DNA from 3 places in the Kocuria sp. ZOR0020 genome. Region 2 is predicted to be linked to each of the others. Evidence: riboswitches for the same ligand, from Rfam matches in the RefSeq annotation. Region 2 holds a riboswitch; each other region holds the start of a gene.
What was found. A riboswitch is a leader RNA that binds a small molecule or an ion and turns the genes downstream of it on or off. The one in region 2 is predicted to bind S-adenosylmethionine.
Positions count from the first base shown of each region.

Region 1: another riboswitch for S-adenosylmethionine. It lies ahead of L979_RS02810 (O-acetylhomoserine aminocarboxypropyltransferase/cysteine synthase family protein); the one in region 2 lies ahead of metE (5-methyltetrahydropteroyltriglutamate--homocysteine S-methyltransferase).
Region 3: another riboswitch for S-adenosylmethionine. It lies ahead of L979_RS03955 (AMP-binding protein); the one in region 2 lies ahead of metE (5-methyltetrahydropteroyltriglutamate--homocysteine S-methyltransferase).

Region 1 covers NZ_JROX01000043.1:3,501-13,476, forward strand. Annotated here, with positions in the region: gene L979_RS02795 (methylated-DNA--[protein]-cysteine S-methyltransferase) at 1-380, opposite strand, end outside; gene L979_RS14295 (DUF4870 domain-containing protein) at 427-1,431, opposite strand; gene L979_RS02805 (cystathionine gamma-synthase) at 1,518-2,699, opposite strand; gene L979_RS02810 (O-acetylhomoserine aminocarboxypropyltransferase/cysteine synthase family protein) at 2,696-4,081, opposite strand; SAM riboswitch class IV at 4,131-4,240, opposite strand; gene L979_RS02815 (acyltransferase) at 4,275-5,567, opposite strand; gene L979_RS02820 (hypothetical protein) at 5,981-6,415, shown strand; gene L979_RS02825 (NAD-dependent epimerase/dehydratase family protein) at 6,541-7,794, shown strand; gene L979_RS02830 (glycosyltransferase family 1 protein) at 7,805-9,013, shown strand; gene L979_RS15775 (hypothetical protein) at 9,079-9,234, shown strand; gene L979_RS02835 (hypothetical protein) at 9,323-9,976, shown strand, end outside.
Region 2 covers NZ_JROX01000160.1:143-9,194, forward strand. Annotated here, with positions in the region: gene L979_RS14690 (aromatic acid exporter family protein) at 1-1,219, opposite strand, end outside; gene L979_RS09935 (DUF3151 domain-containing protein) at 1,397-1,816, shown strand; gene metE (5-methyltetrahydropteroyltriglutamate--homocysteine S-methyltransferase) at 1,773-5,276, opposite strand; SAM riboswitch class I at 5,390-5,482, opposite strand; gene L979_RS09945 (adenylosuccinate synthase) at 5,701-6,987, shown strand; gene L979_RS09950 (amino acid permease) at 7,109-8,599, shown strand; gene L979_RS09955 (DUF202 domain-containing protein) at 8,639-8,953, opposite strand; gene L979_RS09960 (YidH family protein) at 8,962-9,052, opposite strand, start outside.
Region 3 covers NZ_JROX01000054.1:24,854-34,829, reverse strand. Annotated here, with positions in the region: gene L979_RS03965 (acyl-CoA thioesterase) at 1-133, shown strand, start outside; gene L979_RS03960 (LLM class flavin-dependent oxidoreductase) at 257-1,678, opposite strand; SAM riboswitch class IV at 1,760-1,874, opposite strand; SAM riboswitch class I at 1,973-2,088, shown strand; gene L979_RS03955 (AMP-binding protein) at 2,099-4,261, shown strand; partial or broken gene L979_RS03950 (O-acetylhomoserine aminocarboxypropyltransferase/cysteine synthase family protein) at 4,302-5,657, shown strand; gene L979_RS03945 (CoA-binding protein) at 5,657-6,160, shown strand; gene L979_RS03940 (5'-nucleotidase C-terminal domain-containing protein) at 6,429-9,011, shown strand; gene L979_RS03935 (ExeM/NucH family extracellular endonuclease) at 9,027-9,976, shown strand, end outside.

The sequences.
Region 1 (9,976 bases), on a different contig from region 2:
TGAAGCAATGCCTGCCATACCCTGGGGCGCAGACCCTGCGGCTTGGAACCGAGAGCCAGGGGCAGATCGAACTCCTGCCGGTCACCGGCCAACCATTCCAGGATCTGTTCCTGGGCTTGTTGCAAAAGTGAGTTGGCGCCGTCGTCGTCGTGGCCCAGGGTCTCAGCGTCAGGGAAATGCTTTTGGTCCTTGAACCAGACTCCGGTCAGGGCCGGATGGCCGTCAAAGTCGCCGACTGCCACCACCATCTCCCCCAACACGGTGGTGAACACACGGTGGCATGCGGCCACCGGCGACGACGCAGCCAGGGCCTGCGACTGCGGTTCTGCTGAGTTCTGGGGCACAAAAGAGCCCTGCCCGGCGGTGCTGGTGCTCTCCATGGTTGACATGGTGGCACGAAACAGAGCCGGGCAGGGCCACCTCATGTCACTTCAGGATGCCGACCTCAAAGGGATACTTGTAGGCCTCTCCCTTGTTGGCCGCCATGGCACCCAAGATGCCGAACACCACCTGAACAATGAACACAATGGTGAGCACCAGACCGGTCAACGGCAGCAGCAACCCCAAGGTCACAATGCCCAGGACCCAGGCAGCGATGCTGATGAGCATGAGAGCAAAGTTGAAGTTGAAGGAGCCAGCACCCGCCTGACGAACCAGCGGGTCCTTCTCCTTGAACACCAGCCAGAGGATCAACGGGGCCACGAACCCGGCGAACCCTGCCGAGAGCAGGTAGAGCGCCGGTGCCGCCAGATGGGTCAAGGTGGCCCACAGCCGCGCGTCCTGGGGCTGCATGCCACTGAACTGATACGGGCCGGACTGGTAACCCTGCTGCTGGGTCTGCTGGTACCCCTGCTGCTGGCCCTGTGATCCAGTCTGGTGGCCCTGGCCGTTGCCGGAACCGTAGGCAGGTGCGCCGTACTGGGCTTGACCAGGGGCTCCGTGCTGCGACTGTCCAGGGGCTGCGTACTGGCCTTGGCTTGGAGCCCCGTGCTGCGGCTGCCCCGGGACTCCGTACGTGCCTTGGCCCTGGGCGCCGTGCTGATCCTGGCCCTGGGCCCCGTACGGGTTCTGGTTCTGTGTACCGTACTGCGGCTGACTGGCAGCACCGTACTGCGCTTGGCCCTGTGCACCGCTGTGCGGTTGATCCGGGCCGCCGTACTGAGCCTGATCCGCGCCACCGTACTGGGCCTGGCCCGGGCCACCGTCCTGGGGATGCTGAGCACCTGGGGTCTGGGCGGACTGTGCGGATTGGGCGGACTGTGGGGCCTGCGGGGCCTCCGCCTGATTCGCAGCAGATGTGCTGTGCGAACCGTGGCGCTCCCCGCCGGCGGTCTGCCCCGCCTGGGCGGGATGTGAGTCGGCGGGGTGGGGCGCGGCGTCGTCGTTCGAGTTGAACTGCGGGGCGCTGGGTGTGGTGTCGTCAGTGCTCATGATGAGCAACTCCTGAAACTTGAGAGGGTGCCGGGTGAGGCACCCGGCTCTTTCCCCTCCCAGCCTAGAGCCAAGTACCGCTGAGGTCAGGATGTGAAGGCCAGCTCCAGATCCTCCAGGTGATCTTCCACGTCCTCGATCCCGACGGAAAGCCGCACCAGGTCAGTGGGGACAGCGTTCTCCGTACCTGCCACACACCCGTGGGTCATCTGGGACGGCCAGCAAATCAGGGACTCGACCCCACCGAGGGACACGGAGAGCTTGTACATCTGGGTGGATTCCGCGAACCGCCGGGCCGCAGCCTCCCCCGCGCGCAGTCGGAAGGAGATCATCCCGCCAAAGCCGTCCATCTGCCGGGCGGCCAGCTCATGACCAGGATGATCAGGCAGACCCGGATAGAAGACCTGAGAAACTTCCGGCCGCTGAGTCAACCACTGAGCGATCTGACCGGCATTGTGCTGGTGACGCTCCATGCGCAATGCCAGAGTTTTGAGCCCGCGCGCTGCCAGATACGTGTCCTGCGGTCCGGCAACGGCACCGGCCGCGAACTGTTGAAAGGCCGCCAACTCCGCAAGGGTGGAACCCGGGGAGAAACCGTTGACCGCCTCAACATGCCACTCCCGATCCGCCACCACCACCGCGCCACCCAACACGTCCGAATGGCCGCCCACGTACTTGGTGGTGGAATGCACCGCGGCGTCCGCGCCGAACTCCAGGGGACGCTGCAGGTACGGCGATGCAAAGGTGTTGTCCACCACCAGCAATGCGCCGTATTCGTGGGCCAGTTCAGCCAGGCCCGCCAGATCCGCGATACCGAGCAGCGGATTGGTGGGGGTTTCCACCCACACCAGACGAGTTCGGGCCGTGACGGCACCACGCACGGCATCAAGATCAGTGACGTCAACCGCGGTGTGCTGCACCTGCCACGGCGCCAGGACCCTGCTGACCAGGCGGTTGGTCCCGCCGTAACCATCGGCACCCAGGACCACGTGATCCCCGGGGCGCAACACGGCCCGCAACAAGGCGTCCTCTGCTGCAATCCCGGAGGCGAAGGCAAAACCGCTGGCCCCCTTCTCCAGTGCGCACAACTGCTGTTCGAATCCGTTGCGTGTGGGGTTGGAACCCCGGGAGTACTCATGGCCGTCACGCAGGACGTTGATGCCGTCCTGCACAAAGGTGGAGGTCTGGTAGATCGGAGGGATAACCGCTCCGGTCAGGCGGTCCGGCTCCTGGCCGGCGTGCACGGCCAGTGTGGTGAAGCCACTCATGCGGAGACCTCCTGTGCACCCTGGGCTTGCCGGATCCGGGCGGCATCACCGGTGCGCAACAGTTCATCCAGGGAGGACTGCAGATCCGCAATCAAGTCATGCACGGACTCCAGACCCACGGACAGTCGCAGGGTTTCCCAGGTGATGCCACCGGCCAGGCGCTGTTCCTCGTTCAGCCGGCAGTGGGTCATGGCCGCCGGATGCGCAATCAGCGAGCGCACGTCCCCGATGTTGGCCACCAGTTTGAACAGGCGCAGCGAATCCACGAATGCCGGGACACAGTCCCGGGCGCAGTTCAGTTCAAAGGCGAACACGGAACCGGTGCCCTGCGGGTAGTCCCGCTGAGCGATCTCCTGATTGGCCGAGCCCTCCACGGCAGGGTGGTGAACAGTGCGGACGGCGGGGTGACAGGCCAGGAACCGCGCGATCTGCGTTGCCGAATCCGTGTGCCGACGGACCCTGAGATCCAAGGTTTCCAGGCCCTGAATGATCTGGGAGGCGTTGAACGGAGAGAGTGTGAGCCCCAGGTCATGAACGAACTTGGCGCGGCACAGGTGAAGGAACGGTGATCCGCCGCGGCACTTGTCCACCAGGCTCACATGACCGAAACGTTCACGGGCCTGGGTGAATTGTGGCCACCGCTCGGGTTCCCGCTCCCAGTCGAAGCGTCCCGAGTCCACGATCACTCCAGCCAGTGCTGTTCCGTGGCCACCCAGGAACTTGGTGGCCGAGTGCACCACAATGTCTGCGCCGTGCTCGAACGGGCGGTAGAGCACCGGCGTGGCCAGGGTGTTGTCCACCACCACCGGGATGCCGTTGTCATGGGCGATCTGGGCAATCGCATCCAGGTCCGCCAGTGTGGACAGCGGGTTGCCAATGGACTCCAGGAAGAACCCACGGGTCTGCGGTGTGAGGGCCTGGGCCCACTGCGCTGAGTCCGCGGGATCCACGTAGGTGACGGTGACTCCCAGATCAGCCAAGGTGTCCCCCAGCAGATCAACGGTACCACCGTAGATTTTTTCCGAAACCACCAGGTGTTTGCCCGGGCCGGTGCTGACCAGGGCCAGAAGTGCTGCGGCCACGGCGGACTGCCCGGAGCCCAACGCCAAACCAGCCAGACCGCCCTCCAGATCGGCCACCCGAGTTTCCAGCACCGCCACCGTGGGGTTACCAGTCCTGGAATAGGTGAAGCCCGGTTGGGTCTGGGCAAACATTGCCGCCGCAGATGCGTGGTCGGGGAACTCGAAGGCCGATGACTGATAGATCGGGACGGGCAGAGTGGCCTGGGTGGGGGCATCAGCCGCCCCTGCACGGCCAGCGTGAATCTGGCGGGTGGCCAAGGACGACGAACCGTTGATGTCAGCCGATGGGGAGAGAGTCATGCGTAGGAACTCCGTGGTGCAGTGTTCTTGACCTGCACAGTTACCCACGGGAATGTTCGTGCGCTGCGGGCGTAGCAGGCCACTTCGTCATCCGAACCACCCGTGAACATGGGGTTGGTGTGCGCTCAAGTCGGAGCTTGGCGAACGCATCTCGTGAAGCTCGATCAGTTTAACCCACCACAAGGTCCCCTGGTCAACACGGAGAACCATGACGGCGGGCAGGCGGGCGAACACGACGTAACAGTCCCACTGCCACCACATGAGCCACGGCACCACCCAGAACCAACCACGGTGTGAACAGGAAACGAATTTCCAGAACGGCGGGCACCACCACCAGCACCAGCGCGATCAGAACTGGCAGCCAAGTCACCGGAGAACGGGAGTCAACCGAGGATCTGGCCTCCACCGAACCCGCCAGAGGCACCACCGCCAGAACGGCCACCCAACAGATCGCGGCCAACGGCACACGCCACAACCACCACGCAGCGCTGTCCACGGCAGGTTCCGGCCCACCCACAAGCCACCACACGGCCATGACACACACGATCACCGGCAGGTGCCACAGGTAGAGGGTGACCGGCCGGGACCCGATCACCCACGCCACGGTCTGAATGGGCTTGTGACGCATCAGCCGATCCAAGAGCGGGGTGAGCAACTGCAGCAGGCACGCTTGGCTGAGCCCCAGCAGGAACAGGGCCATGGTGGGTGGGTTGAGATTGGTCAGCATGTCCCGGGACCACGCAGGCATGGACGTCAACACCGCAAGTCCCAGGTATCCGGCCGCAGCCATGACCACCAGGAGCCAGGGTGGACACCGCCCAAAAGTTCCGTCAGCACGCAAATACCCCAGTTGGTGAATGGCCACCCAGACAGGGCCCAGCCCCAACAGACCCCACCAGGGCTGACCGGTACCGACCCGAATCAGTTCCACCATGACCACCGCCGCCAACAACACCCCCAGGCTCAGGTACGGACGACGCCGGTGGGCCGCCGTCGTCAGAGGAACTGCAGCCATGCACAGCCCATAGGCACCCAGGAACCACAGGTGCATGCCGATGCCGGGAAGTGCTGCGTTGACGTAGTCCGACGGCGCGCCCACAACGCGCGCCGCACCGTAGGCAAGGGCCAGAAACACCCACAGGGCGGCCGCCGGTTGGGCAAGCTTCAGCAATCGGGCTCGGACCCAGCCTGCAGGTGACGTGGAATCGCGTCCGTGGTGGGTGCTGCGGGCCCGATTCCAGGACACCGCGGATGCATAACCTCCCACCACAAAAAACAGCGGCATGATCTGCACCAAACACGTCACCCACCAGAACCAGGGGTAGAGCGTAGGCACCATGACGTTGGAGACCCCACCCGTTGCGGGATCAGTCACCAAGGTGACCAGCAAAATGTGGGCACACACCACAAAGGCCAGAGCCGCCACACGGGCGGCATCCACCGCCAGGTCTCGGCCGGCAAGCCGTGGATCCACGGATCCGGCCATGTCCTGTTCCCCTCTGATCGGATGCACTCCGGGCGGTGACCTGAGAAGTCTGTCAAACACGGTCACCCGAGACCCCACGCAACCCCCATGTGACGTGCTGGAAATAGCCCGGACGCCAACCCGCACCAGGGGTGCCATTCCGTCAGACCGCCAGACACAACCAACGGCATATGAGCTTGTCACCGTCTCGTTACTCAAAAGTAGTTGTCATGTCCACATGTGGGGTAATTCACCTTGCAACAGCCCTGTACGGAGGCCATTGCGGTGGCCTAGTCTTGAGGTGGGTTGCGTTCCACAACGGCGTCGACACACCCCTGTGCCCGGCACCTGAATGGGTGCCTTCACCACCGCCCATCCGGACCGGTCACCCACGAACGCCCACACGCAACACCCACCCCCATGGAGTTGAGAAGATGCCAACCTCCTCACAGCGCACGGCTCGGCTTGGCTCGCCGAACTCGAGCAGCAGTGACCTGCGGGCACCTGAGTGCCAACAGTGCACCACGGACTATTACCTCAAGTTCATGGCGATCGTGCCCACGGCAACCGCCACCTCCGCCCCTGCACGCAGCACCGGTATCAAGAAATTCCGGGACATGATCAGCGCATTGCGCTCCAGCGCCGCTGAATCCGTGCCCGGCGGGACCGTGAAGTACTTCTGCCAAAAATGTGGTGCCTTCAACCACCATGAGTTCCCGCGCGGTTGGGAACCGGCAACCCACGAGCTGAGCCCCACGGAAGTTGAGCAACTGCCCACCGTCTACGTGGGTCCTGGGGAATCACGGCAAGTTCGTGAGATCCCCGAGCTGCTGCGGCGCGCCCGCCACCGCGTGGCCGCCTCCGCCTGAAACCGCCGCCAACAGTCAGCTGTCTGCCAGAATTGGCACAGCAGAAGCCTGGCACCACCTGCCTACGCTGCTGCGTGACCTCCACTCGCACCTGCGGGTGACCGGCCGGCTGAAACGGAGACCAAGTGAAGATCGCAATCCTGGGTGGCGACGGATTCTGCGGCTGGCCTGCGGCCCTGCACCTGTCCAACCAGGGCCACGAAATCACGATCGTGGACAACCTGTCCCGCCGCCGGATCGACGACGAACTCGGTGCGCAGTCCCTGACTCCGATCCGCCCGCTGGATGAACGACTCAACGCGTGGCAGGAACTGTCCGGACGCACCATCACCCACGTAGATCTGGATGTGGCCCAGGACTGCGACGACCTGTTGGCATTTCTCCAAGACCAAGGCCCCGACGCCGTGGTCCACTTTGCCGAACAGCGCGCGGCACCGTATTCCATGAAGAACGCGCGGACCAAGCGCTACACGGTGGACAACAACGTCAACGCCACACACAACCTGCTGGCAGCGATCGTGGAAGCAGACCGGGACGTCCACGTGGTCCACCTGGGCACCATGGGCGTCTACGGATACGGCACGGCCGGGATGAAGATCCCGGAGGGCTACCTGGATGTGGAGATCCCCCACGAGGGTCAGCAGAACATTGAGACCCAGATTCTGTACCCCACCAACCCGGGGTCGATCTACCACATGACAAAGTCCTTGGATCAGCTGCTGTTCGCCTTCTACGCCAAGAACGACCGCGTGCGGATCACGGACCTCCACCAGGGCATCATTTGGGGCACCAACACCGCAGAGACCCTCAGGGACGAGCGACTGATCAACCGCTTCGACTACGACGGCGACTACGGCACCGTGCTCAACCGGTTCCTCATGCAAGCTGCCGTGGGGTACCCCCTGACCGTGCACGGAACCGGCGGCCAGACCCGTGCTTTCATCCACGTGCAGGACATGGTCCGCTGCGTGGAGATCGCGTTGAACAACCCGCCTGCCGTGGGTGATCGTGTGATGATCTTGAACCAGATGACGGAAACGCACCGGGTCCGCGACCTTGCCGAACTCGTGGGCCGTATCTCCGGGGCCACTGTGGAGATGGTGCCCAACCCACGTCAGGAATCCGCGGAGAACGATCTCCACGTCACCAATGACACCTTCCTGGACCTGGGCCTGGAGCCCACCACCCTGTCCGAGGGCCTGTTGTTGGAAGTGGAGGAGACCGCCCGGCGCTACGCACACCGCGCGGATCTGGCCAAGATCCCGGCCACCTCCCTGTGGAACCGGCGCACCCACGCGGGCATCCCGGCGTCGTTGACCGGGGCCGACCACGACGGCGCAGAGGCCGGCTCCGCTTCCAGCACCGCAGCCGGGAACTGAAGCCGCTGACGTGAGGATCGCGCTCTACACGGAGGTGTTCCTCCCCAAGATCGACGGTGTGGTCACCCGCATCCTGCGCACCCTGGAGAACCTGGAATCCCTGGGTCACGAGGTGGTGGTGTTCGCGCCCGGAAACCCACCAGCCACTTATGCAGGCCACACGGTGGTTCCGGTGCATTCGGTCTCCTTCAAGCCCTGGTATCCGGAGATCAAGTTGGGGCTGCCCACCAGTCGGATTGCCACCACCATGGCCCAGTTCCGGCCGGAGATCGTCCACGCCGTGAACCCCATCTGGCTGGCCGCTTACGGCGTGCTCTCCGCGCGCCGACGTGACCTCCCGCTGCTGTCCTCCTTCCACACCGACGTCCCTCATTACGCAGATGCCCTGGGGCTGCACCTGCTGCGCCCCTCCTCCGAAACCTGGTTGCGGTGGCTGCACAACCAGTCCGAGGTCAACCTGTGCACCTCAGGGCCCATGGTGGACCGTGCCCGCTCGGTGGGCGTGCGCGACGTCGATCTGTGGCCCAAAGCCGTGGACACAGTGGGTTACCACCCCTCCCGCGCCGACCGCAGCCTGCGGTCCCGGTTGACGGACGGGCACCCGGAGGATCCGTTGATCGTGTACGTGGGCCGGGTGTCCAAGGAGAAGAATCTTGACCAGCTGATCGAACCCATGCGCAGGCTGCCGCACGCACGCCTGGCGATCGTGGGATCAGGCCCCCACAAGGACCACCTGGAGAAGCAGTTCGCCGGGACCAACACCGTGTTCACCGGGTACATGTCCGGAACTGAACTGGCCGCCGCCTACGCCACAGCCGATGTCTTTGCCTTCCCGTCCCAATCGGAAACCCTGGGCCTGGTGGCCCTGGAGGCCTTCGCCTCCGGGGTTCCCGTGGTGGGTGCCCGCGCCGGCGGCATCCCCTTTGTGATCGACGACGGCCAGACCGGTTTCCTGGTGGAGCCGGGCAACCCTCAGGATCTGACCGCACGCCTGGCCCAACTGATCGAGGATCCCGAGCTACGCGCGCGCATGGGTGCTGCGGCACGCGCAGAGGCCGTCAAGCACTCCTGGGACGCTTCAACTCGTAAGCTGGTTGACTATTACGAGCTGGCGATTGAGCGGCATCAGCAGCGCCATGTTCCACCTGGGCCCTTCCTCAAGGCCTTTGGATCAGCGGAGCACCGCACGCTCAGATTGCCGCGGCGTCGTCGTCCATGACCGGACCCGGCCAAAACTGTAGGGGGAGATCCATGTCAGGCAGAGGTGTCAGATGGGCATGTCCAATGATTGCGGCCCTGGCTCTGACGGCGTGCGGCAGCAGCGACCGGCAACCTGAGGAGGACCCTTACCCGTCCTCCGTGACCACCGCGGAGGCCACTGAGCAGAACATTCAGTACCGGGCCCTGCCGGCCACCTGCATGTTGGAAGCCCAGTGGTGACGGTCTGAGCCCGGAGCAGGTCGAAGAGGCCGAGCAGAGCGATCACGACGTCGTGGCGCCGTGGCTGCAGGGCCAGGAGGACCAGAGCATGGAAGAAGCCCTGGAGGCTGCCGTTGAGGGGGCCCGGGCCGATCTGCAGACCGAAATCGGTGTGGCGGTCACCAACCACAGCAGCGGTCAGACCGTGGAAATCAACCAGGACTCTGAAGTTCGCGCCGCAAGCCTGTCCAAGGTGGCGGTGGCCCTGAGCCACCTGCGTCATCTCAAGGAGACTGACGAACCACTCACCCCGCACAACCGAGGGTTGCTGGAGGACTCACTGGTCCACAGCGGCAACGAATCCACAGCTTTGCTGTTCGACAGCCTGGGCGAGGACGACGACGCCGCAGCCACCGAGCTCACCCGGACCCACCGAATGTTGGGGGCCACCAGAACGGCCGCCGATGGCGGCTGGGGCACGGAAACCACCACTGCTGCAGATCAAAGCAAGGTGTTGACCGCCCTGGGGCAGACCCCGGACTGGGTGCGCCAGGAGGACATGGAGGTCATCCGAGAGTTCATGAGCCCTGAACTCGGCTACCCCAGCTACACCCAGCAGTTCGGCGTGGGTGTCCTGGCAGAATCCCAGAGCACACCCGAGTCAACTCACGTCACCGAGGTGGTCGTGAAGAACGGGTGGTTGCCCAACGACGACGGACGCTGGAACGTGGGCACCATGGGGCAGGCCACCATCAACGGGGAA
Region 2 (9,052 bases):
GCCGGGTGCGCCGCGGCTTGGGCGGAGGGTTGCTGGCGCCGTGAGTGTTCACGGTTTGCAGGATGCGTTCCAGGTCCGTGCTCACGGACACCAGCCACCAGTGGTCCCAGGTGTTGCGGATCTCCAGGGTTTCCAACTGCTGGGAGAGATCTGCAATGCGGGCTCGTGCCCGGCGGGCCAGGATGGCGACTTCGTCCTTTTCGTCGTCGTTGAGGTCCACCGGGACCACGGTGAGGGCGGTGGTGAGCGCTTGCAAGGATTCACCGTCCACGCGCCATGCCACGCGCAGCACCTCCGCCACTGCGCGCAGGGCCCGTTCCAACTCCTTGGACACCTCTGCGGGAACCACCATGTGGGACCCGTCCGTGGCAAACAGCCGGCGCAGAACGTCCGTGAGGTTACGCATGTAGAACGCCACGTACTCCACCTGGATCAGGCGGGCCAGGCCAGGCTCCTGGTTCTTGTAGTTGGGCAGCAGCATGCGTGGGTTGCCCTTCATGGCGGTGGCGGACTCCTGCACCACACCGCGAACCTCGGAGGTCATCTGTGCCAACTGTTGGTTGACCTCAACCCAGTCCCTGCGAGAGGTGGAACCGGGAACTCGGACCTCACCAGCCACGTCACGCAGATACCGTGCCAGCAGTTTCTCTGCGCGGCCCAACTCCAGGGAAGCGGAACGGATGTCCACGGGAGGGGCAATCAGCAGGTGCACGATCAACCCGATCACAGCCCCCGTGGTCATCTGCACCAGGTATCCCACCGAGTAGGAATCAGCGTTCGGGCCGCCGATCACCAACACGAACAGTGCGGTCATGGGGATGTAATCCGCACCCACCCCCAGTTTGCGTACGCCCGCCAGGATGGTGCCCAGAACAATCACGATGAACAACGTGATGACGGTGTTCAAATCCGTCAGCAGAACAATCAGCGCCAGGGCCATGCCCAGGGCCAGACCCAGAATGGTCTGCATGCCCGTGCGCAGAGAACCCAACAACGTGGGATACATGACGGAGAGCGCACCCAGCGGCGCATAGAACGGGTACTGCGCCACAACGCCGGGCATGTGCGGAGCAACAATCCACGCAATGGTGCAGGCCGTGGCGGCTTTCAACGCCAGCAGCATGCGGGGAGGGGTCATTGCACCCTGGTGCCAGGGGCGGACCAGGGAATCGTCGTCGTCGGTGGGGGCCTGCGCCGACGAACGGCTGAGAATACGCACGGAACTCCTTGCCTCGCAGCGATGTGCGTGGGTCAGCGTATTAGGTGCGCTCGGTGCGCGTCGATGGGTCCGTAGGCCCCAATTTTTGCCCCCATTGGTGATCTTGGTCTCACCACCTCCGGGGACGACGACGCCGCTAGGCTGGGAGGAAATCACCACCTGCGGAAAGGGAAGAACATGAGCCAGATCGGCAAGAACCTGCTGGGAGAACCCGGCCCCACCCTGTTGGAGGGGAACCAGGAAATGGCCGGCCGAATCGAGGCTGGTGACGAGGCCGAGGACCTGGCGCGTTCCTTCCCCAAGGAGCAGCTGCCGTGGGCAGTCCTGGCGGAAGAAGCTCTGGCTGACGGGCGGACCCTGGAGGGTTACGCCTACGCCCGGGTGGGTTACCACCGTGGGCTGGATGCCCTGCGTGGCCACGGATGGAAGGGCCACGGCCCGGTTCCGTTCTCCCACGAACCGAACCGTGGCTTCCTCCGTGCTCTCTCAGCGCTGGGTCAGGCGGCCGCCGCCATCGGTGAGTTGGACGAGGCCGAACGCATCCAGAAGTTCCTCAACGACTCTGACCCTGAGGCAGCCCAGGAACTCCAGCGCTGAGGTGCTCCTGGTGGCCGGCCTCCGCCGCAATCCGTTCCCGGACGCGGCCGGTGGCCTCCACCAGGTTGGCCAAGGACTGCTTGGTCTGTGCGTAGTTGCGGGTTTTCAGCCCGCAGTCCGGGTTGACCCACAGGTGATCGGCGTCCACATGGTCCAGGGCGCTGGTCAGCAGGGTTTCGATCTCGTTCGTGGACGGCACCCTGGGTGAGTGGATGTCCCACACTCCCGGGCCGAGCCCGCGGGAGAAACCCACGGATCGAACATCGGCCAGAACCTCCATGCGGGACCGTGCAGCCTCAATGCTGGTGACGTCAGCGTTCAACGCGTTCACGCCCTGGATCACCTCCCCAAACTCCGAGTAGCACAGGTGCGTGTGGATCTGAGTCCCCTCCCTCACCGCAGAGGTGGCCCGCCGGAAAGCGTTCACAGCCCAATCCAGGTAGCCCGGCCGATCAGCACCACGCAGTGGAAGCAGTTCCCGCAGTGCCGGTTCATCCACCTGGATGATCCCGATCCCGGCGGCTTCCAGATCCAACACCTCATCCCGAAGGGCCAGTGCCACTTGATCCGCGGTTTGGGCCAAAGGCTGGTCCTCCCGGACAAAGGACCAGGCCAGGATGGTGACCGGACCGGTGAGCATGCCCTTGACGGGGCGGTCGGTCAGAGACTGCGCATAGGAAATCCACGGCACGGTGAAGGCCTCCCCCCGCACGCCGGGGCCGGTGCGGGAGACGTCCCCCCAGAGGATCGACGGACGGGTGGCACGTGACCCGTAGGACTGCACCCACCCGTTGCGGGTGACCGCAAAGCCGTCAAAGTTCTCCGCAAAGTACTGAACCATGTCATTGCGCTCGGCTTCCCCGTGCACCAGCACGTCCAGGCCCAACTCTTCCTGCAGTGAGATCACCTGGGCGATCTCATCCTGCAAGAACTGGTGATAGCGCTCGCGGTTGATGGTGCCCGCCCGGAACGCCTCCCGAGCCTTGCGAACCGCAGCCGTTTGCGGAAAAGACCCGATGGTGGTGGTGGGCAGCAGCGGCAGGCCCCCTTCACCGAACAGCGTCCGAGCCTGAGCTTCCCGCCGGATCTGGGCATCGGCCCGCACGGTGTCTGCGGGTTTCTGGGCGCGCAGCCGCTCACGCACTGCTGCATCATGCACACCAGGAGCTTCTTGGCGTGTGGCCAGAGCCCGTGCTGAGGTCTGCAATTCCTGGGTGATGGCTTCACGGCCCTGGGCCAGTCCGCGTGCAAGCGTTGCCACCTCATGGGTCTTCTCATCCGCGAATGCCAACCAAGACCGCAGCGTGGGATCCAGATGGTCTTCACCGTCCAGGGTGTGTGGCACGTGGATCAGGGAGGTGGAGGTTGCCACGGACACTCGGGCACCGGCCTGGCGCAGGGCTTCCAATTGTGTGAGGGTTGCTTCCAGGTCCGTGCGCCACACATTGCGTCCGTTGACCACTCCGGCCACCAGCACGGGGGAACCCGGTTGCGTGAACAGATCGAGTTGCTGGTCCTTGAGCTCCCCACGCACCAGGTCCACGTGAACGGCCTCAACCCCGGAATGCGCAATCGGTGAGAGCAGCGGGCCCGCATCCCCGTACGGGGTGGTCACCAGAATCTTGGGGCGCTCGGTCAACCCCGCCAGGTAGGTGGTGGCCCGAGTGATGGCCACCTGCAGGTCTTGTTGGGTCAGGTGCGCAAAATCTGCGACGACGGCCGGTTCCTCGATCTGGACCCACTGCGCCCCCGCGTTCTTGAGCTGGACCAAGATCTGGGCGTAGACGGGCAGAAGGTCCTCCAGTCGATCCAAAGGCCTGCACGGGGTGGCGCTGATGCCGTCGTCCTTGGCCAAGGCAAGGAAGGTCACAGGGCCCACGATGCTGGGGCGCACGGTGGTGCCCTGCTCGGCCGCGAGTTGCACTGCGGACACCAGCTCGTGAGGAGCTGCGCTGAACGTGGTCTGCGGACCGATCTCCGGGACCAGGTAGTGGTAGTTGGTGTCAAACCACTTGGTCATCTCCAGGGGCTGCCGTGCGTCGTCGCCGCGGGCAAGGATGAAGGAACCGCGGCGAGTCACTGAGCCCTTGGCAGGCCCCGCGTCTGAGCGGAGGTCGGAAAAGCGCTCAGGGACGGCCCCCACGGCCACCAACGTGTCCAGGACGTGATCGTAGAGGGCAAAACTGGCGGGAACCGCAGAGGGTTCGTCCACGCCCAACTCCTGGATGCGCGCCACAGCGCTGGCGACCACACCCCGGGCTGCACCTTCCAGGGCCTGGTCTGAGAGCTTTTGCGCCCAGTAGGACTCCAGCGCGCGCTTGAGTTCACGATTGGGGCCCAGGCGGGGGTATCCCAGGACAGTGGCGGACGGGAAGGCGGCGGAATTGTTCTCCTGAGCGCTGTGCTGAGTGTTCACGGTGGTCTCCTGATGGGTGGTGAGGTGGATGGATTGGGTTCGAATTGAGGTGTGCTGTTGCTGAAACCTGCCGTTCGGCACGGGCAACGGGGCAGTCATGTCGTCAGCCGGTGGTGGCACCGGCCGGGGGAGATCCAAGCGCTCCAGAACATCCAGAGCTGCCTGGTGTTCGTTGAACGTGTAGAGGTGCAGACCAGGGGCGCCGGCATCCAAGGCTGCGCGGGCGGTGAGCACCGCGTTGTCCACGCCGATCCGGTGCCGCTGAGCATCCGAATCCGCTGTTTCCAGGGCATGGGCCAGAGCGGGGTCGGGCTCCAGGCCGGCCAGTTGGCACACCTTCAGATAGCGGCGCAGATTGGTCACGGGGAGGATGCCCGGCACCACGGGAAGCTCAACGCCGGCGCGGCGTGCCCCGTGGAGAAAGAGGGCGTAGTCATCCGGTTGCCGGTACACCTGCGTGATCGCAAAGTCCGCACCGGCCCGTTGCTTGGACAGCAGGACCTCCAGGTCCTGGTGAACGCTCACCGATTCGGGATGTTTGATCGGGTAGGCGGCAACACCCACGGAGACACGTCCGGCGCACAACACCGCCGCCCGGTCCGCCTCCACCTGGCGGACCAGATCCACCAGGTGCCGGGCGTAGGGAAGTTCGTCCTCGGCAGGCTCTGGGGTCTGCGCGGGGCGGTCGCCCCGCAGAGCCAGGATGCCGCGAACACCCACGTCCAGCAGTTCATGCAGCAGCTCGGTCAGCTGCGCCTCCGTGGATCCTGTGCTCAACACGTGTGCCAGGGGCTTGAAGGGTGTGGCGTGGACCAGGTGATTGAGCAGGGACAGTGCCCGGCGTCGTCGTTGCCCGTCCGTGCCCGCGGTCACGGACACGTAATCGGGGGCTGTGGGTTCCAACTGCGCCAATGTGGCCAACAGTGATTCCCTGCTGGCTTCACTCCGGGGCGGAAACAATTCGTAGGACAGTGCGGGGGTGGACTGCGCCGCCGCTGCTGACGGTTGACCTACTGGCCGTGGGATGTGGTGGGGGTGTGGCACCGCGCGGGTCTCCTTCTAGTGAACCCCGACAGAGGGTGCACGGGACCTACGGCCCGCCTGTCGCGCCTTCAACGGCTAAGGACGACGGTCCGGGGACCACGGAACACGGTTCAGCTCCATCGGTCCTGGCGGGAGCACCGTTCCTGAAAACAGGATGGTTGCTGCGGCGTCGACGAGCCAGGTCTCTCAGCCGCTCTGGATAGATAGCCAAATCAGTATAAGCCGATCGCCAAGGTTTCCGCAAGGACTCTGCCGTGAGGTATTTCCTCTTGTGACGCGCACTGTCACGGTGGGCCGTGGGCTGGGTGGTTCGGAATGCTGTCCCAGAACTCACCTCCCGGGTGTGGCAGTCGGCGCGCTAGACTCGGGCAGTACACGACCGCAGACCGGTGCCATCCGCGCCGAACTCAGGAGCGCATCAGATATGCCAGCGATCTCGATCGTCGGAGCCCAGTGGGGCGATGAAGGCAAGGGCAAGGCCACAGACATCTTGGGTGGCCGTGTTGATTTTGTGGTCAAACCCAATGGTGGCAACAACGCAGGTCACACGGTGGTTGTTGGCAGTGCGAAGTTCGAGCTCAAGCTCCTTCCCGCCGGTATCCTCTCCGAGCAGGCCACCCCTGTGATCGGCAACGGCGTGGTGGTCAACCCGCAGGCGTTGTTCGAGGAGATCGACGGCCTTGAAGCCCGCGGGGCGGACACCTCCAAGCTGCGCATCTCCGCCAACGCACACCTGGTGGCCCCGTACCACCAGACCATGGACCAGGTCACCGAACGGTTCCTGGGCAAGCGGGCCATTGGCACCACCGGGCGGGGCATCGGCCCGGCCTACATGGACAAGGTGGGCCGCCTGGGCATCCGGGTGCAGGACGTGCTGGATGAATCCATCCTGACCCAGAAGATCGAGGGCGCCCTGCGGCAGAAGAACGAGCTCCTGGTCAAGCTCTACAACCGCCGCGCGATCGACACCCAGGAAGTGGTGGACTACTTCATGGGCTACGCGGATCGCCTGGCCCCCATGATCGTGGACTCCACCCGGCTGCTCAACGACGGCCTGGATGCAGGCAAGACCGTTCTGCTGGAAGGCGGTCAGGCCACGTTCCTGGACGTGGACCACGGCACCTACCCCTTTGTGACCTCCTCCAACCCGTCCACCGGCGGGGCTTGTGTGGGGGCTGGCATCGGCCCCACCCGGATGACCCGCTCCATCGGCATCATCAAGGCCTACACCACCCGCGTGGGTGCCGGTCCGTTCCCCACCGAGTTGTTCGACGACTGGGGTGAGCGCCTGCGCACCGTGGGTGGCGAGTTCGGCGTGAACACCGGCCGTCCGCGGCGCACCGGGTGGTACGACGCCGTCATGGCCCGCCACGCCTCACGGATCAACGGCTTCACGGACTACTTCCTGACCAAGCTGGATGTTCTGACCGGCATTGAGTCCATCCCGGTGTGCGTGGCCTATGAGGTGGACGGTGTGCGCCATGACGAAATGCCCATGACCCAGACCGAGTTCCATCACGCCAAGCCGATCTTTGAGAACTTTGCGGGGTGGACCGAGGACATCTCGGGTGCCCGTTCCATCGAGGACCTTCCGGCCAACGCCCAGACCTATGTGCGCGAACTGGAAGCCATGTCCGGCACCCGGATCTCCGCAATCGGCGTCGGGCCGGACCGTGAGCACACCATTGAGGTGCGCGACCTCATCGACTGACAAGTCCGCCAACGTTTGACAGGCAAATGACCGTTTCGGGGCAACCGAGGCGGTCATTTGCCTGTCAAACGGAGTACGCTTCGGCTGAAATCCACGCACTTCCCTGACCGATAGGCGCGCCATGTCCGTGAACTCCTCTCCAGAACTGGAGACCCAACCTGAGGGTGAGGGACTGCGGCGCAGTCTGCACACCCGCCACATGACCATGATCGCCATGGGTGGCGCCATCGGCACCGGGTTGTTCGTTGCCTCCGGCAACTCCATCAACACGGCGGGCCCGGGTGGCGCGCTGGTGGCCTACATCGCCATCGGACTGATGGTGTACCTGCTGATGATGTCCTTGGGCGAGATGTCCGCCTGGCGGCCCACCGCAGGTTCCTTCGGAGATCACGCGGGACGCTACGTGTCGCCGTCGTTCGGGTTTGCGATCGGCTGGAACTACTGGTTCAACTGGGCCATCACCCTGGCCGCGGAGCTGGTGGCTGCAGCCCTGGTGATGCGCTACTGGTTCCCGGACGTCCCGGCGTGGATCTGGTCTGCGGGATTCCTGATCATCGTGTTCAGCCTCAACGCCCTGTCCACCCGCGCCTACGGTGAGGGCGAGTTCTGGTTGGCGGCCATCAAGGTGACGGCCGTGATCGTGTTCCTGGTCCTGGGCGTGCTGATGATCTTTGGCATCCTGGGCGGGGAAAGCCCCGGATTCGCCAACTGGACCACCGGGGATGCTCCCTTCGTGGGCGGTCCCATCACCATCCTGGCGATCTTCATGGTGGCCGGATTCTCCTTCCAGGGCACTGAGCTGGTGGGTGTTGCCGCAGGTGAGGCCAAGGACCCGGAAACCACCGTGCCCAAGGCCATCCGCACCGTGTTCTTCCGCATCCTGCTGTTCTACGTGGGTGCCATCACCGTGATCGGCTTCCTGCTGCCCTACACCCACCCCAACCTGTTGGCCTCCGGGGAGACGGAAGTGGCCATGTCCCCGTTCACCCTGGTGCTGCAGAACGCCGGTGTGGCTTTTGCCGCCTCCGTGATGAACGCCGTGATCCTGACCGCCATCCTCTCCGCCGGCAACTCCGGGCTCTACGCGTCCACCCGCATGATCTGGTCCCTGGCCATGGAGGGCAAGGCCCCCAAGTTCCTGCGCAAGCTCAACAAGCGTGGTGTGCCGATCTACGCGTTGATCGCCACCTCATCCTTTGGCCTGTTGGCCTTCCTGACCACGTTCATCGGTGAGGGTGCCGCCTACACCTGGCTGATCAATGCCTCGGCTCTGGCCGGATTCATTGTGTGGGCCGGTATTGCCTGGACCCACTACAACTTCCGCAAGGCGTTCAAGGCTCAGGGGCGTTCCATCTCCGAACTGCCGTTCCGCGCCAAGTTCTTCCCGGTCGGGCCGATCATCGCCTTGGCCATGTGCCTGCTGGTGATCGTGGGCCAGAGCTACGAGGCCTTCATCAACGGCACCGTCACGCCCATGTCCTTGCTCTCCTCCTACGTCGGGCTGCCGCTGTTCCTGGCCTTCTGGATCGGGCACAAGGTGATCACCAAGTCCCACCGTGTGGATCCCGCCCATGCTGATCTGTCCCGCAATCAGATGGATGTGACGCGCTGAGAGGTGCATTGGGGTTCGTCGTCGTGAACCCGCTGCGGCTCACAGGCTGATGACCACCAGGCCCGCCGCGCCCAGGAGCACCACGGATGCTGACAGGGCCACGGCGGGTCCTGCATTTGGTTCTGCCGAATTCCGGCCGATCGCCCGGGAGTACGCCGTGTGGCGGGTGCGTTGCGTGGCGCCGATGGCCAGGGCCACGGCGATCGCCGCGCCGAACAGCACCACGACGACGACGCCGTGCTCGCCGGCCCAGCGGAGAAAGAACGCCGCCACGATCACGTAGGCCATGAGCGTCCGGGACCAGGCCAACGTGGTGCGCTCGGGCTGCAGCCCGGGATCCACCGGCTCGTGCATGCGGGCTCTCATCGGAAGATCAGAACGCCCAGCATGACTCCGGTGGCCATCGCCGCGCCGGACGCCAGAACGGGTGCGAGCCAGGGCAGCGGCAGCGGG
Region 3 (9,976 bases), on a different contig from region 2:
CTCCATCCCCATCCCCGCCTGGGAACCTGTCACGGATGAGGACAAGCGCCTGTGGCAGCTGGCCCGGGACATGTTGGAGATCCGCGGCCGCGCCCCGGGCAACCGCCTGCCGAACCACATGCTGGAGGATTGAGCCCCTCATCCCCACCCGCCGAGTAGGCCGTTTGATCGCCCCTGACGTAGTCAGCAGCGATCAAACGGCCTACTCGGCGGAGAAGTGGGTGACTCCTACGCGGCGGAGCGGGAGGGGAAAGAGTCAGGCCTGGGCCAGGTCCCGTGCCGGGGTGTTGGCCGTGGTGGGTGCATCCACGAACGCGCCGCGGTACTTGGCCGCCGGGTGGGTGTCCAGCACCTTGGACTGACCGGCACCGTAGAGGTTCTCCCGCAAGGTGGAGCCCTCGTACTCGGTCCGGTAGCGCCCACGCTTCTGCAGCTCAGGCACCACGTAGTCCACGAAGTCCTCGAACGAGCCCGGGGAGACGTGGTACGCCAGGTTGATGCCGTCCAGGCCGCCGTCGTCGATCCAGGTCTCCAGCTGATCCGCCACGGTCTCCGGGGAGCCCACCAGCACCGAACCCATGCCGCCGATCGCGCAGTGAGCGGCGATGTCCCGCCGGGTCCACTCGCGGGACTTGTCCTGCATGGTGAAGGGCGCCAGGAAGGACTGGATGGACTCGGTCTGGACGTACTTGAGCACCTCGTCCTCGTCGAACTGGGACAGGTCCACCCCGGACCAGCCGCCGATGATCGCCTGGGAGGACTCCAGGTTCACGTACTGCAGATAGTCGCGGTACTTGGCCTCGGCCTCGGCGTCGGTCTCATCCACGACGACGGAGAGCATGGCGTAAATCTTCAGGTCGTCCCGGTCACGGCCGGCGTCCTCCACCTTGTCCCGGAAACGATCCGTCATGTATCGGGTCAGATCCGGGCGCAGGGCGGTGATGAAGGCGGCCTCCGCGTGCTTGCCGGCAAAGGCCTGGCCGCGGGAGGAAGCGCCGGCCTGGAAAATCAGTGGAGTGCGCTGCGGGCTGGGCTCGGTCAGGGCGGCTCCGGGCACGGTGAAGTGCTTGCCGTAATGCTGGATGGGGTGGACCAGGTTGGGATCTGCGTACAGACCGCGCTCCAGGTCCTTGACCACAGCACCGTCCTCCCAGGATCCTTCCCAGAGCTTGTAGCAGACGTCCAGGAACTCATCGGCGATCTCGTAACGTAGATCGTGTTCGATCTGGTGCGGCAGCCCCTGGTTCTCGGCGGCCGATGCCAGGTAGGAGGTCACCACGTTGAAGCCCACACGCCCGCGGGTCAGGTGGTCCAGCGTGGCGTACTTACGGGCCAGCGTGTAGGGCTGCTCGTACGTCACAGCGCTGGTCACGCCGAAGCCCAAGCTCTTGGTCACTGCCGCCATGGCGGAGATCTGCATGAAGGGATCGTTGACCGGAACCTGTGCGCCGTCGGCAATGGATGGTGCCGCGGAGTTCTTGTAGACGTCATAGATCCCCACCACGTCCGCCAGGAACAGGGCATCGAACTTGCCGCGCTCCAGGGTCTTGGCCAGGTCCGTCCAGTACTCGATCGTGTTGTACTCGGTGGCCCGCGAGCGCGGGTGACGCCACAGGCCAAAGCTCTGGTGGCCCACACAGGTCATGTCGAATGCGTTGAGGGAAATCCGCTTGCTCAGGCGAGGTCTCCTAGGAGTCTGCTCAGACCCACGCCCCGTGCGCCACCTGCGGTGACCATCCTGCGGGTCCAGCGCTTGGGTACGCCGTACTTGCCACACGCGGTATTGCGTGCGGCCCGATCCTCACCTGGGGCACCCCGCTACGGGAGAGGGTTGCCGTCCGGCCAGCCAGGGCTACGCGCCGGAACTCATGATCGTTCTGGTTCAACAGCATAACGACGACGCAGGTGCCGCGCGAACTCGGCGCTGAACTGATTTGCTCCGGTCCCCGGACTCAGAGTTCAATGACTGTGGTTCCCATCCAGAGCGGCTCAAGAGACCTGGCTCGTCGACGCCGCAGCAACCCTGCAGCCAGCACCGTCACAACCCGCGGTGCCTGCACTCGGTGCTAATGCCAGGACCGATGGAGTGTGATTGCTGATGTCTTCGAGCTTGCCCGCCGCCACCAACCAGAGCGAACAGTCGTTCTCCGATCCGGCGAACCCCACGCCCAATCCGGCGTTGATCTCTGATGATGCCCGGATTGACTTCTGGGCCGCCCAGGCATCCCGCCTGGACTGGGCAGAACCGTGGCACACCACCCACCGCTTCGAGAAACCACAGGTGATCGGTGAGGACCAGGACGGCAACCCCACCTACTCGGTCCCTGAAATCGCCTGGTTTGAAGGCGGCAAGCTCAACGTGGCCCACAACTGCGTGGATCGTCATGTGGAGGCCGGCCGCGGGGACCACGTGGCCCTGTACTTTGAGGGCGAGCCCGGCGACAGGTTGGTCTACACCTACGCTGACCTGCAACGGGAGGTGGCCCGCGCCTCTCACGCCTTGACCGATTTGGGTGTGGTCAAGGGCGACCGCGTGGTAATCTACCTGCCCGTGATCCCGGAGACCGTGATCATGACGTTGGCCTGCGCGCGCATCGGCGCCATCCACTCACTGGTCTTCGGCGGGTTCTCCGCGGAAGCCTTGAAGTTCCGCGTGGAGGACACCGGCGCCAAGGTCCTGGTCACCACCGACGGCCAGAACCGCCGAGGCAAGGTGGTCCCCGTCAAGGTCAACGCCGATGAGGCATACAGCGGGGACAACCAGATCGAGCACGTCGTCGTTGTTCGGCGAACCTGCCGGCCCGGCAACAAGCAACTGGCAGCGGGGACCCGCGGCGCCCGCTCCAACGACGAACTCGAGGTCCCCTGGACCCCCGGGCGGGACGTGTGGTGGCACGACCTCATCAAGGACGCCCCCACCGTCCACACCCCGGAATTCTTTGACGCCGAAACCCCGCTGTTCATCATTTACACCTCCGGAACCACCGGCCGCCCCAATGGCCTGGTGCACACCATGGGCGGATACCTGGTGCAGACCGCCTACACGCACGCCCTGCTCTTCGACCTCCTCCCGGACACGCTCGACGACGACGGCGCCCTGCGCCCCGATGAACTCTCCACGGTCAACGACCCAGCCAAGGTGGATTCCACCGTCCACTGGTGCACGGCTGACCTGGCCTGGGTCACCGCGCACACCTACGAGATCTACGGGCCGCTGGTCAACGGGGTCTCCGAGGTGATTTACGAGGGCACCCCCAACACCCCGCATCCGGGCCGTCATTTTGAGGTGATCGAGCGCTACGGGGTGACCAACTACTACACGGCTCCCACGCTGATCCGCTCCCTGATGGGGGCTTTCCCGCACGGGATCCCGCAGATCTACAACTTCTCCTCCGTCCGGCTGCTGGGCTCCGTGGGTGAGTCCATCAACCCGGAGGCGTGGCGGTGGCTGAGGTCCCAGATCGGGCGAGACCAGGTGCCGTTCGTGGACACCTGGTGGCAGTCGGAGACGGGGTCCTGCGTGGCCTCCCCGCGCCCGCACTATCCGCAATTCGCCCCGCCGGGCACCTTTGCGGCGGGTACCCCGGGCACCTCCCCCAAGCCGGGGTGTGCCACACGTGCCATTCCGGGGGTCCCCGTGCGGGTGCTGGATGAATCCGGTGAGCCGGTGGAAACGGGCCACCAGGGGTTGGCCGTGGTGGACAAGATCGGCCCGTCCATGGCCCGCACCGTGTGGGGAGATCCGCAGCGCTACCTGAGCTCCTACTGGCAGCAGTACGGCGAGCGCGGATGGTTCCTGGCAGGCGACGGCGCCCGACTGGATGACGACGACGATCTCTACATCCTGGGACGCGTGGATGACGTCATCAACGTCTCCGGGCACCGGCTGTCCACCATCGAGATCGAATCGGCGCTGGTCACCCACCCGTTGGTGGTGGAGGCCGGAACCACCCCCGTTGAGGATCCGTTGACCGGGCACGCCGTCCTGGCCTGTGTGGTGTTGACGCCCGCCGGTGCCGAGGTGTCCGCGACCCAACTGCACGATGAGCTGTGCGCCCACGTGACCCGGGAAATCGGACCGATCGCCAAACCGCGCGAGGTCATTGCGGTCCCCGATCTGCCCAAGACCCGCTCCGGCAAGATCACCCGGCGCTTGTTGGCCCAGCTCTACCACAACCAGCCCCTGGGTGATCGCTCCTCACTGCAGAACGAAGAAGCCCTGGATGCCATTGCGGACGTCATGTCTGCTCGGCGATCCTGAACATCAGAGAATCAACCAACCCATCCCACAGGAGGAATGCATGGCTGAGCACCAGTTCGGGTTTCGCACACGCGCCCTGCACGCCGGTGGAACCCCGGATGCCGAACACGGCGCCCGGGCGGTCCCGATCTACCAGACCAGTTCATTCGTGTTCAAGGACGCCGACGACGCCGCCAACCTGTTTGCTCTGTAGAAGTACGGCAACATCTACTCCCGGATCGGCAACCCCACCGTGGCGGCGTTCGAGGAACGGATTGCATCCCTGGAGGGCGGCATCGGCGCCGTCGCCACCTCCTCCGGCATGGCGGCCGAGTTCATCACGTTCGCCGCGCTGTGCGGGTACGGGGACCATGTGGTGGCCTCCTCCCAGCTCTACGGTGGAACGGTCACCCAGCTGGATGTGACCCTGCGGCGCTTTGGGGTGGAAACCACCTTTGTGCGCGGTACTGATCCGGCCGACTACCGCGCGGCCATCACACCGACCACCAAGGCGATTTACACCGAGTTGGTGGCCAACCCCTCCGGTGAGATCGCCGATCTGGAAGGCCTGGCGGCGGTGGCCCATGAGGCCGGGATCCCGCTGGTGGTGGATGCCACGCTGAACACCCCGTACCTGTCCCGGCCGCTGGAGCACGGCGCGGACATCGTGATCCACTCCGCCACCAAGTTCCTGGGCGGGCACGGCACCACCCTGGGTGGTGTGGTGGTGGAATCCGGGCGGTTCAACTGGGGCAACGGGAACTTCCCGCCCATGACCGAGCCCGTCCCCTCCTACAACGGTGTGAGCTGGTGGGGGAACTTTGGCGAATACGGGTTCCTGACCAAACTGCGTTCCGAGCAGCTGCGTGACATCGGACCGGCCCTGGCCCCGCAGTCCGCGTGGAACCTGCTGCAGGGCGTGGAGACCCTGCCGCAGCGCATGGACGCCCACGTGGCCAACGCCCGCTCGGTGGTCGAATGGCTCAACACGGATCCCCGCATCTCCTACGTGAACTACGCCGGTCTGCCGGACCACCCGCATCACGAGCGCGCCGCCAAGTACCTGCCGCAGGGTGTGGGCTCGGTCTTCGCCTTCGGTGTGGCAGCCACGGACGCCTTGAGCGCACGCGAGGTGGGTTCGCGGTTCATCGGCAGCCTGCAACTGGCCTCCCACCTGGCCAACATCGGGGATGCCCGGACCCTGGTGCTGCACCCGGCCTCCACCACCCACCAGCAGTTGACCGCGGAGCAGCTGGCCTCCGGTGGCGTGGGTGAGGACTTGATCCGCATTTCCGTGGGCCTTGAAGATCCCGAGGACATCTTGTGGGATCTGGACCAGGCCTTGACAGCCGCCACCGGGCTCACCGGGGACGGCACCGCATCGTCCACCACCCCTGCCCAGAACGGAGGCAAGTGATGAGCAGCGAACGCACTTGGGTGGGGCCATCTGCCCCCGAACGGTTGAACATCCTGCACGGATCACAGTCCGTGGCGATCGTGGGCATGTCAGACAAGCCCGCCCGCGCCTCCTACTTTGTCTCCACCTACCTCCTGTCCTCCTCCCCCTACAGGGTCTACTTCGTCAACCCGATCCTGGCCGCCAAGGGAGTGGACGTCCTGGGACAACCGGTTTACGCCTCACTGGCGGATCTGCCGGAGGTCCCGGATGTGGTGGATGTGTTCCGCAAGCACGACGACCTCCCGGAAGTCGCCCGTGAAGCCGTGGAGATCGGAGCCAAGACCCTCTGGCTGCAGCTGGGTTCCTGGAACGAGGAAGCCGCTGCCATTGCCGAGGACGCCGGGCTCAACGTGGTCATGGACCGGTGCGTGAAGATCGAACATGCCCGCTTCCACGGCGGCCTGCACCTGGCCGGCTTCAACACCGGGGTGATCTCCTCCAAGCGACAGGTCCTGGCCTGAGCAAACGCATGAGCTGGCCGACCGGCATCACCGGTGCCGTCGTCGTCGTCGTGTGAATTGGGAACGGAAAAGTGCCGCGAACGTTGGGTTCGCGGCACTTTTCCATTCCCAAGTTCTTGAGGGGTATCCGGAAAACCTCTGGTCACCTGGGGTTCACTCGGTCATGATGTGATGTGGCCAACTAACCGGTAACTTGCCCGCTGCCTCCACACCGGGGCATGTGTGACCGGTGACCACGTAGCTCACCACTGACCGAAGGACCTCTCCCATGTCCCGTCGCACCACACCGTCGTTCATCGCTGCCCTGGCGGCCGGAATCCTGACCACCACCTCTTTTGTGGTCCCGGCCTACGCAGATGAGACACCGTCCAACGCCATTGACCTGCTGTACTTCAACGACTACCACGGTCGCTTGGACTCCCGACCGGTCCAGTTCGCCGGTGCCATTGAGTCCGAGCGCACGGAGAGCTCCTTGTTGATCTCCGGTGGCGACAACATCGGCGCCTCCGAGTACACCTCCGCCTCCCAGCAGGACAACCCCACCCTGGACATGCTCAATGCCCTGGACCTGGATGTCTCTGCCGTGGGCAACCACGAGTTCGACCAGGGCCGCGATGACCTCACCGGCCGTGTGACGGACCGCGCGGATTTCCCGTACCTGGCAGCCAACGTGCGCGTGGGCGATGCCAACGGCCCCTTGCTCATGGAAGGCGAGGGCCATGACGGCAGCGGCGCTTACGACCTGTTCGAGCGCGACGGAGTGACCATTGCCGTGATCGGGGCCGTCACGCAGGCCACGCCGGAGAAGGTGGCGCCCTCCGCCGTCGCCGGTCTGGTGTTCACCGACCCCGTGGCAGAGGTCAACGCCGTGGCCGATCAGCTGGAGGCGGACGGCACCGCTGATGTGATTGTGGCCGCCTATCACGACGGCTCCGCCACGGAGGCCCAGGCCGCCACCGACCGGTTCTGGACGGAGACCTCCCCCAACGTGGATGTGATCTTTGGCGGGGACTCCCACGCGGAGTACAACCTGACCCAGGACGTCGACGGCGACGGCACCCCCGACCGTGCGTACATGCAGACCGGTTCCTACGGGGCGAACGTGGGCAAGGTGTCCTTCACCTACGATTCCACCACCGACTCGATCGACCTGACCAGCACCCTGACACCCACCTCCCAGATTGTGGCCGGACGCAGCGAGGACGAGCTGGTGGCCGCCTACCCACGGGTGGCCCAGGTCAACACCATTGTTGACTCCGCCGTGGCGGTGGCCAATGAGATCGGTTCCACCCCCGCCGGTGAGATCTCCGCGGACATCACCACCGCTTTCGGCGCCAATTCCTCCGGAGCCGTGGTGCGCGATGACCGCCAGAACGAATCCGCCCTGGGCAATCTGATCGGCCAGGCCTTCCGCAACGAGCTGGCCGACTCCCACGGAGTGGACATCGGCCTGATCAACCCGGGTGGCATCCGCAATGAGTTCTACTATGCGGACAACCCGGCCGAGAGCATCGACGGCGACCGCGACGGCGTGGTCACCGAGGCCGAGATCAACAACGTGTTGCCGTTTGCCAACAACATGAACACCATCGATCTCACGGGCGCCCAGTTCAAACAGGTCCTGGAACAGCAGTGGCAGCCGGCCGGAGCATCGCGGGCGTTCCTGCACCTGGGGCTCTCGGAGAACGTGCAGTACACCTTTGACGAATCCCGTCCCGCCGGTGATCGCATCACCTCCATCATGGTGGATGGCGCGCCCATTGATCCGGCCGCCACCTACACCGTGGCTTCCGTGTCCTTCCTGCTGGATGGTGGCGATGGCTTCACCGCCTTCACGGAAGGCACCAACTTCACGGACACCGGCCGGATCGACCGTGAGGTGTTCTCCGACTACCTGGGTGAGGCTTCTGCCTCGGCTCCGGTGGCTCCGCAGTTCGACCGCCGTGCGGTGAACCTCTCCAACGTTCAGACCCAGGGCAACACGGTGAGTTTTGACCTCAAGGAGCTCAACATGACCTCCTTGGGTGCACCGGCCAACAGCCAAGTGCAGATCCGCAAGGGTGGTGCCAACGGTGAGGTGATTGCTGAGACACCGGTCAGCGGTGAGGCCACCCGCGGTGCGGATGGCCTGATCGGCGGCACCGCTTCCGTGTCCTTTGACCGCACCCGCCTGGGTGGCGAACAGGCCTATCTGACGGTTGAACCGGCAGGCACGGCCATGCTACTGACCGACTCCGTCCTGGGTCAGGCCACTCCCGTGGACCCCGAATCGGAGACCGTGACCTTCACCGATGTGTCTGAAGGCATGCAGCACTACGAGCACATCATGTGGATGGCCCAGAACGGAATCTCCCGCGGGTGGGTCAACCAGGACACCGGGACCGCCGAGTTCCGCCCGCTGCAGCCCGTCAACCGGGATGCCATGGCTGCCTTCCTGTACCGCATGGCTGGTGAACCGGAGGTGACCCTTCCGGAGAACTCCCCGTTCACGGATGTGACGCCGGGTCAGGCGCACTACAAGGCCATCGTGTGGGCCCAGCAGGAAGGAATCGTCCAGGGCTGGGCGGACGGCACCTTCCGCCCCACACAGCCGATCGCCCGTGACGCGATGGCTGCTTTCCTCTACCGCATGGCCGGAGAACCGGCAGTTGACCTGCCCGCAACCTCTCCGTTTGTTGACGTCAACGCGGACATGCAGCACTACAAGGCCATGGTTTGGATGTCCCAGACGGGGCTCTCCACCGGCTGGGAGGACGGCACCTACCGTCCATTCAGCCCCACCAACCGTGACGCCACCGCAGCATTCCTGCACCGGTTCGACCAGCAGTTCGACCTGACCATCGGAAACTGACAGGCAGGAAACACCGTGAACAACTCCAAGCACTACTGGACCCTGCCCGCAGCCACCCTGATGGCCGTCCCTGCCGCCCTGGCCTTCACCACCCCCGTGGTGGCAGCCCCGCAGGACACTGCAACTGGTACGGACGGCCACGTTGTGATCAACGAGGCCTACGTCAACGGCGGATCCACCAGTGCCGCCTACACCCACAAGTTCGTGGAGCTCTACAACCCCACGGATTCACCGGTGGACCTGACGGGGTGGAGCCTGCAGTACCGTTCCGCCACCGGCACGGCTGCCTCCAACAACCTGGTCGCCCTCTCCGGGAGCATCCAGCCCGGAGAACACTATTTGGTGGCCGGCGGATCCAATGGCACCACGGGCCAGCCCCTGCCCCAGGCCGACCTGGACGCCGGGAACCGGTTGAACCCGGCCGGTACCCGTGGCACCTTTGTGCTCTCCGAGACCGCAACGGCCCTGACCCTCCCCACAGGCTCCGTCACCGGCAACGACGACGTGGTGGACCTTTTGGGATACGGCACCACCAACACCTTTGAAACTGCGGCGGCACCTGCCCCCACCTCCAACGCGGATGCGCGGTCCTTGAACCGCACCGACGGTGTGGACACGGACAACAACGCTGCGGATTTCACGCTGTCTGACCAGGTCACACCGCAATCAGGTGTTGACGACGCCCAAGTTCCGGAACCGAGTGGTTCCCCCACGGCATCGCCGTCGTCGGAGCCGAGTGCCGAACCCACTGCTGAGCCGACCACCCAGCCCGGTGAGCTGCTGAGCATCGCACAGATCCAGGGCACCGGGGACACCACGCCGTACCTCAACCAGACCGTGCGCACCCGCGGCGTGGTCACGGCGGTCTACGCCACCGGTGGCCTCAACGGCTTCCAGGTGCAGACCGAGGGAACCGGCGGTGACCTGGGCGAGGACCACACGGCCTCCGACGGCGTGTTCGTGTA